One region of the Arthrobacter sp. 8AJ genome, then DNA from elsewhere that is predicted to be linked to it. Evidence: riboswitches for the same ligand, from Rfam matches in the RefSeq annotation. Region 1 holds a riboswitch; the other holds the start of a gene.

Region 1 (4,213 bases):
CGCGAACCCACGCCGAAACTTGCCCGGAGGGAGCCGGACGGCAGGCCCAGGCGCTTCAGCAGGGGATGGGCGCAGAAGCGGCCGTCGCGCAGGCCCACCCCGTGCTCTGCGGAAAGGTAGGCGGCCACCAGCCCTGCGTCGTAGCCCTCGACCGAGAAGTTGACCACGCCGATGGTGTCTGTTTCCGGGTTGGTGTCCTTGAAGATCTGGTGGACGGTGACGCCGTCGATGTCCTGCAGGCCCTCCACCAGGAAGGAACGGATGGCGGATTCGTGGGCGTGCCACCGGTCCTGGTCGAGTTCGGCGATGACCTGGGTGGCGCGGGCCAGGGTGGCGGCGCCGAGGACATTCGGCGAGCCCCCCTCGTGGCGGGCCGGGCCCGTGGCCCAGCTGACGCCGTCGAGCCGTGCTTCCTTGACCGCCCCGCCGCCGGCGAGGTGCGGGACGCCGGTGTCCAGCCAGTCGGGACGTCCCACCAGGACACCCGCACCGAACGGTGCGTACAGCTTGTGGCCGGAAAAGGCGAGGTAGTCGACGTCGTCCGCGCTGATGTCCACCCTGCGGTGCGGCGCGAGCTGGGCCGCGTCCACCACGATCCGGGCGCCGTGCTGGTGGGCCAGCGCGGCCAGGGCCCGGATGGGAAGAATCTCGCCGGTGACGTTGGAGGCGCCGGTGACGGCCAGCAGGCTGACGCCGCCCTGCTCCAGCTCGGTCCGGACGGCGTCCAGGGTGCCGGTGATGGTGTCCGCGGCAACGATGCTGCGGTGCGGGACGCCCTGCCACGGCAGGAGGTTGGCATGGTGTTCGATGTCCAGGTAAAGGACCTCGCCGTCATGCCGGCCGTCGGTGGCAGGCAGGCAGCCGGCCAGGAGGTTCAGCGAATCGGTGGTGTTGCGGGTGAAAATGACCGAATCATCCGGCCGGCCGCCCACGAAGTCCCGGACAATGCTGCGGGCGTTCTCGTAAACGGACGTGCTGATCTGGGACGCGTAGCCGGCCCCGCGGTGGACGCTGGCGTAGTAGGGCAGGATCTCGTTCAGGTAGGCGGAGACCACGGAGAGCGCCGGAGCGGATGCGCCGTAGTCAAGGTTCGCGTACCGGATGTGGCCGCCGGAAATCAGCGGTGCCTGGATTTCGGCGCCGGTGACGGCAGCCAGGGGACGGCCGGCAACGGCGTGGCGATCGCCGGGAGCGCCGGATTCGGCAATGGCGGGCTGGGGGGAGACGGTGGCAGTTGTCACAGAGACCTCACTTGAATACAGGACTCCGGCACAGGGAATCCGCGCTTGCCGCATCCACTCCGGACCGGCCTGGTCGTCACCCGGGGCACCCCGCCGCGAATGGAGGGTTGCCGGCCAGCAAACCGGGGTTTTGCGCTGGCACTCGTGACCTGCATAAAAGCGTAGGACATGGGGCGGCCAGGATTGAAGCCGCGGCAATTGTTAAGGGCTTTGTTACGCAATATCGAATAAGCGACGCCGGACACCCCCGTCTGGAGGTGTCCGGTGTCGCAATATTCGTTTGAGGGGGCCAAACCGTGGCAGTTACAACAGGTCATCCAGGTACGGGTTGAGGCGGTGCAGCACCTCTGAGTGCAGGATCGAGTTGGTGGCCAGCGCGTTCCCCCCGAACGGTCCGTCCTCGCCTTCGAGGGAGGTGAACCGGCCGCCCGCCTCAACCACGATCGGCACCAGCGCAGCCATGTCGTAGAGGTTGAGCTCCGGTTCGCAGGCGATGTCCACCGAGCCCTCTGCCACCATGCAGTACGACCAGAAATCGCCGTAGGCCCGGGTCCGCCAGACGTCCTCGGTCAGCCCGAGGAACTCGTCGAGGTTGCCCCGTTCCTTCCAGCCGCTCAGGCTGGAGTAGGAGAGGGAGGCGTCGGAGAGGCTGGACACATCGGAGACGCGCAGCCGGGTGGCGGCTGCCAGGGACCGGCCCATGTACGCGCCCATGCCCTTTGCCGCCCACCAGCGCTTGCCGAGGGCCGGGGCGCTGACCACGCCCACCACAGGCTCGCCTTCATCCACCAGGGCGATCAGCGTGGCCCAGACCGGGACGCCCCGGACAAAGTTCTTGGTCCCGTCAATGGGATCGATGATCCAGCGCCGTGAACCGTGCCCGGTGCTGCCGAACTCCTCACCCAGGACGGCATCGCGGGGCCGGGAGCGGGAGAGCTGGCCGCGGATGGCTTCCTCCGCTGCCTTGTCGGCGTCGGTGACGGGCGTCAGGTCCGGCTTGGTCTCAACGTGGAGGTCCAGGGCCTTGAAGCGGCTCATGGTCTGGTCATCCACGGAGTCGGCCAGGACATGGGCCAGGCGCAGGTCATCGTTGTAGCTCGAAGCGGGTTGGATCATGGTTACAAACTACCGTCTGTGGACGCTTCTGCCGGGAGAACGCGTCAGTTGACGCTGCCGAGCTCTTTGGTTTCCTGTGCGTCCATGCGCGGGTCCGTGCCGAGCAGCCGCCGGAGCGATGCCAGGCGTGCCGGGCCGGTGGGACCTGCGTGTCCGCCTGCCACCCAGTCGTCGAGGCCGCAGTTCACCGCGTTTGCAGTGTGCTTGCACCCGCGTTCACAGTTTTCGATGCCGGGGGACAGGTCGGGGAAGGAGCGCAGGATCCGGTCCGGGTCCACGTGTGCCAGTCCGAAGGAACGGATACCGGGGGTGTCAATGATCCAGCTGCCGGCCGGCGCGTCCGCCAGGCGCAGGGCCAGGGCCGACGACGACGTGTGGCGGCCGCGCCCCGTGACCGCGTTCACTCCGCCCGTGGCCCGCTCGGCGCCGGTCAGCGCATTCACCATGGTGGACTTGCCCACGCCGGAGTGCCCCAGCATCACGGTGACCTTGCCGTCGAGATGGGCGCGGAGGTCGGCCACCGCCGCGCTGTCCAGCCGGGCGGAGAGGCCGTCGTCCGACCGTGCATCGATCCCGGAGGCCTGTGCATCGGCGGTCCGGCTGATGATCACAGGGAAGTCCAGGTGGGTGTAGTTGGACAGCAGCTCCGCGGGGTCTTTCACGTCGGCCTTGGTGACCAGCAGGATCGGCTCGATCCCGGCGTCATAGGCAGCCACCAGGGCGCGGTCGATGAACCCGGTGCGTGGTTCCGGGTTGGCGGCCGCCACCACAATCACCAGTTGGTCGGCGTTGGCCACCACGGCGCGCTCGACGGGGTCGGTGTCGTCGGCGCTGCGGCGCAGGAGGGTGTGGCGGTCCTGGATTTTCACCAGGCGGGCAAGCGTGTCCGGTGCCCCGGACACGTCCCCCACGAGTGAGACGAAGTCGCCGGCAACCACGGGCGAGCGGCGGAGTTCGCGGGCCCGCGCCGCGATGACAACGCGTTCGTTGCCCGAGTCTTCGCCCACCACTGCCGTGTACCGGCCGCGGTCCACCGTGATGATCCGTCCGGTGACGGCATCGTCATGGCTGGGCCGGTCCTTGGTGCGGGGCCGGGAGCCTTTCTTGCTGGGGCGGATCCGGACGTCTGATTCGTCCCAGGAGTCAGTGCTCCGCGCCACTGCCGCGCCCTTCCGGCCCCGGCGCCCCGGCGGCATCCTGGGCCAGCATGTTTGCCCACAGCTGCGGAAAGTCGGGCATGGTCTTGGCTGTGGTGGCGATGTCCTCCACCTGGACGCCGTCCACCGCGAGGCCCAGGATTGCCCCGGCAGTGGCCATGCGGTGGTCGGCGTAGCTGTGGACGACGCCGGCGTGCAGCCGGGCGGGCCGGATGACCAGGCCGTCGCTGGTTTCCTCGGCGTCGCCGCCGAGCCGGTTGATTTCCGCGACCAGGGCCGCCAGCCGGTCGGTCTCATGTCCCCTGAGGTGTGCGATCCCGCTGAGCCGGGAAGGCCCCATGGCAAGGGCGCACAGGGCCGCGACCGTAGGAGCCAGCTCACTGGTGTCAGCGAAGTCACCGCCCTTGATCTCCGGGCCGCCGGTGACGGTCAGGACGCCGTCAGCCAGGGTGACGGTGGCTCCCATCCGGGCCAGGATGCCGCGCCAGAGGTCGCCCACCTGCTGCGTTTCCAAGGGCCAGTTGGGGATGCGGACCGTACCCCGTGAGGCCAGGGCCGCCGCCAGGAAGGGCCCGGCGTTGGAGAGGTCCTGTTCAATCCTTTGGTCGAAGGCGCGGATGGGTCCCGGTGCCACCACCCAATGGTTGGGGACGGAATCGTCCACTGACACGCCGGCGCCGCGCAGGACGGCCACCGTCA
Region 2 (4,213 bases), 2.1 Mb from region 1:
ACGGCGCCGAGTTGCTTGGATTTTTCGACGACGGCGGGGTCGGCGTTGGGGGTGGTGGGGTACAGGATGGAGCCCGACACCAGCTTGCCGTCACGCTCGGCCCGGGTGCCCTGGTGGTGCAGGTCGATCATGTAGTCGATCCGGTATTTGCGCATGACGTTGTTGTGCAGCGCCTGGGTCTCCGGCTGGACCTTGGCCACGTGGTCGCGGTTCAGGTCCACGCCCTCGGCGTTGTAGCGGGTGAGGTGCCGGTCGCCCTTGGCGAGGTAATTGTCCAGGGAGAAGTCCACGTCACCCATGGCGCCGTCCGCATTGAGCATGGGCACTACCAGGATGTTCACGCCGTTGAGGATGTCCGCGGATTTGCCGGTCCCCAGGTGCTTGATGAACTCCATGGCGCCCTCGGTGGTGAGCTGCTCGTTGCCGTGCTGCTGGGTCAGGTACAGGATGGTGGGCTTGGCGGGGTCCGAAATGTACTTGATCAGGTGGATGTCACGCCCCTTGACCGTCTGCCCGATGACCTCCAGCTCCATTGCCGGCTGGCGGGCATCCTGGTCCTTCAGGAATAAGACCATCTGTTCATACGTGGCGAGCCTGGACGTGGTGATCTGGCCGTTGGCGTCGTAGTTGGGGCCTTCGCCTACCGCGTGTGCCAGCGGGGCGGGACCTGCGACGACGGCCAGCGCCAGGGCGCCGGAGACGGCGAGGAAAGCCGCCGGGCAGCCCGTCGCGACATAAAGCGGCGCAGACTTGCCCCGGGGCAGGCATCTGGATTTATGTGAGAGTGAACCATCCGGAGCGGCCGAGAGACCTGGCTCGATGACGCCGCAGCAACCACGGTCCAGCAGGATTCCTGCCGGCCGAAGGTGCTACTGCCAGGACCGATGGAAAGGAAGATTCCAGCATGTCCCTGAACACCGACCACATCCGCGTCACCCACGCGGGATCCTTGCCCCGCACCCCGGAACTCATCGCGGCCAACGCCGCCAAGGAAACCGACGGCGTCACCCCTGAATTCCTGGGACTCCTGGAGGCCTCCGTGGTGGAGGTGGTCCAGCGCCAGAAGGACCTCGGCATCGACATCCCCAACGACGGCGAATACGGGCACACGATGTCCAGCTCCGTGGACTACGGCGCCTGGTGGAACTACTCCTTTGCACGGCTGGGCGGCCTGGAGCCAACCAACGTGGACCGCTGGGCCGATGCCCAGGTGCACCGCTCCTCGCCCGGCAACATTGTCCTGACCTCATTCCCCGACCGGCGCGACCGGCAGGCGTTCAACGAGGCCTACAACGACCCCTCCTCGGGCATCCTGTCTCACCGCAAGAGCGTGACCCAGCCCAAGATCGCCGGACCCCTGACCTACACGGGCCAGGACCTGGTGGCATCGGACATCAGGAACCTGAAGACCGGCCTCGCAGCCGCCGGGTTGTCGGACGGCTTCGTAGCATCCCTCTCCCCCGGCTCCTGCGCCCGCGTGGCCAACGAGTACTACAAGTCGGAGGAGGAACTTGTCTACGCCTGCGCCGATGCCATGCGGGAGGAGTACAAGGCGATCATCGATGCCGGCCTCACCGTGCAGCTCGATGATCCGTCCCTGGCCGAGAGCTGGGACCAGATCAATCCCGAGCCCTCCCTGGAGGACTACCTGAAGTTCATCCAGCTGCGCGTCGAGGCCACCAACTGGGCCCTCCGCGACCTGCCCCAGGAACAGATCCGGCTGCACGTCTGCTGGGGTTCCTGGCACGGTCCGCACACCACCGACATCCCCTTCGCCGACATCATCGGATCGGTGCTGCAGGTGAACGCCGGCGCCTACTCCTTCGAGGCAGCCAACGTCCGCCACGAACACGAATGGCGGGTATGGGAGGACACCAAGCTCCCCGAGGGCAAGGTGATCATCCCGGGCATCGTCTCGCACGCCACCAACGTGGTGGAACACCCGGACTTGGTGGCAGACCGCATTGTCCGCTTTGCCGACGTCGTGGGCCGTGAGAATGTCATCGCCTCCACCGACTGCGGCCTGGGCGGCCGGGTCCACCCGCAGATCGCCTTCGCCAAGCTGGAGGCCCTCGGCGAGGGCGCCCGCCGGGCCACCAGCCGCCTCTGGTAGCTGCAAGAGGCGACGCGGGAACCCGCCGGTTCCGTGCCCTGGCTGAGTCAGGTGCACGGGACCGGCGTTTCGTTTCCCGGGGCTTGCTAAACTGGGTAAGGCCGACCAGGAATCGGCCCACCCCAATCAACCGCCGCTGATGTGTCGCGCCCCCGCGTGCCCGTTTCCGTGGCGGCAGCAACGCCAATCCCCGCAGGAGAACCAGCACTTCATGACAGCCCTGGCACCCGAAACATTCCACGAACAGCTCATGAGCCGCCGCTACGACCCCAGCGTTGCTGCCGTTAACGAGCTCTGCGATTCCCTGCAGGAGACCAAGCCCGGAACCGTGGTCCCCTATGTGGATCCCATGCACGACGTGGAGGAATGCCGCATCATCAGCCTGTTCTCCAACATTGGCGAGGCGGACCCGTCCGGGTTCATCACGGCCGGGGACCAGGACGCCGCGACCCGCATGCTGGGACTGCAGTGGAAGCTGGGCCTGCGCCCCGAGTTCGTGATGCCGTGGAACGTCCACCCCTGGCACGTTCCCGGTGAGCCCAACGGCAAGTTCACTCCCGACCAGATCCAGGCAGGCCTGAAGCCGCTGCTGAAGTTCCTGGCCCTGGTGCCCCGTGCCTCCGTCATCGTGGCGCACGGAACCGAAGCCAACCGGTTGGCCAACGCACTCCTGAAGACCGAAGTGCCCCTGCTGTGGCGCCGCGGCCTGAAGACCTACAAGGTGCGCTCCCTGAGCGGCCGCGCCTTCGCCGGTTCCCCCGCGCGCCAGGAGGAGTACCTCGAGGACATGCGCGCGGCCTACGCCGACGCCATGGCACGCACCGGCATCGCCAAGCCTTAAGCGACCGACGGCGGGTGGTTACCTTTCCTGGAAAGGTAACCACCCGCCGTCGTTGTTTAAGCGCAAAGGACTAAAATTTGCCCTCGATCGCTGCCTTCGCCGTGGGGTCCGAGTCGTTGAGGAACTTTTCGATCCGCTCCGGCTCGTCGGCCTCGCCGATGGCAGAGGAAGCCCTGCCCAGGGAGTAGAGGGCCCGCAGGAATCCGCGGTTGGGCTCGTGCTCCCACGGGATGGGCCCGACGCCGCGCCAGCCGTTGCGGCGCAGCGAGTCCAGGCCGCGGTGGTAGCCGACGCGGGAGTAGGCGTAGGAATCGATGATCCGGCCCTCCGCCCATGCTTCTTCGGCGAGCACGGCCCAGAGCAGCGAGGACGTGGGGTGCTTGGCCACCAGGTCCAATGCCTCGTGGCCGGCCTCCAACTGCCCGTACACCTCGGTTTCGGCAGGCAGGAGCGTGGGCTCCGGCCCCATCAGGTTCCGGCGGAACTCGTCCGACATCTAGAAGGTCTTTCCGGCCGAACCGAGCTGCTTGGTGGCTTCCACCACGCGGGCTGCCAGGCCGGCTTCGGCGGAGGCGCCCCAGACGCGGGGGTCGTAGGTCTTCTTGTTGCCCACTTCGCCGTCAACCTTCAGGACGCCGTCGTAGTTCTTGAACATGTGGTCAGCCACCGGACGCGTGTAGGCGTACTGGGTGTCGGTGTCGATGTTCATCTTGATCACGCCGTAGGAAACGGCGTCGGCGATCTCCTGGTCGGAGGAGCCGGAGCCGCCGTGGAACACGAGGTCGAACGGGTTGTCCTTGCCGATCTTTGCACCCACCTGGGCCTGGATGTCCTTGAGGATCTCCGGGCGCAGCTTGACGCCGCCGGGCTTGTAGACGCCGTGCACGTTGCCGAACGTCAGGGCGGTGATGTAGCGGCCGTTTTCACCGGCGCCGAGGGCGTCGATGGTGGCCAGGGCGTCCTCGACCGTGGTGTAGAGCTTGTCGTTGATGGCGTTCTCCACGCCGTCTTCCTCGCCGCCGACGGTACCGATCTCCACCTCAAGGATCATCTTGGCGGCAGCGGTGCGGGCCAGCAGGTCGCGGGCGATCTTCAGGTTCTCCTGCAGGGTCTCTGCGGAGCCGTCCCACATGTGGGAGTTGAACAGCGGGTTGCGGCCGGCCTTGACCTCAGCCTCGGACGCTTCCAGCAGCGGCAGGACAAAGCCGTCCAGCTTGTCCTTGGGGCAGTGGTCCGTGTGCAGGGCGATGTTGACACCG

What was found. Region 1 has a riboswitch for S-adenosylmethionine ahead of BACI349Y_RS07645 (aminotransferase class V-fold PLP-dependent enzyme). Riboswitches for the same ligand answer to the same signal wherever they lie in the genome.
Region 2: another riboswitch for S-adenosylmethionine. It lies ahead of BACI349Y_RS17180 (cobalamin-independent methionine synthase II family protein); the one in region 1 lies ahead of BACI349Y_RS07645 (aminotransferase class V-fold PLP-dependent enzyme).

What each region holds. Positions count from the first base shown of each region.
Region 1 covers NZ_LR733289.1:1,646,144-1,650,356, forward strand. The annotation lists gene BACI349Y_RS07645 (aminotransferase class V-fold PLP-dependent enzyme) at 1-1,241, opposite strand, end outside; SAM riboswitch class IV at 1,278-1,391, opposite strand; gene hisN (histidinol-phosphatase) at 1,545-2,357, opposite strand; gene rsgA (ribosome small subunit-dependent GTPase A) at 2,402-3,517, opposite strand; gene aroA (3-phosphoshikimate 1-carboxyvinyltransferase) at 3,501-4,213, opposite strand, start outside.
Region 2 covers NZ_LR733289.1:3,709,686-3,713,898, forward strand. The annotation lists gene BACI349Y_RS17175 (M14 family zinc carboxypeptidase) at 1-689, opposite strand, end outside; SAM riboswitch class I at 787-891, shown strand; gene BACI349Y_RS17180 (cobalamin-independent methionine synthase II family protein) at 905-2,113, shown strand; gene BACI349Y_RS17185 (uracil-DNA glycosylase) at 2,325-2,954, shown strand; gene BACI349Y_RS17190 (DUF3151 domain-containing protein) at 3,025-3,450, opposite strand; gene fbaA (class II fructose-bisphosphate aldolase) at 3,451-4,213, opposite strand, start outside.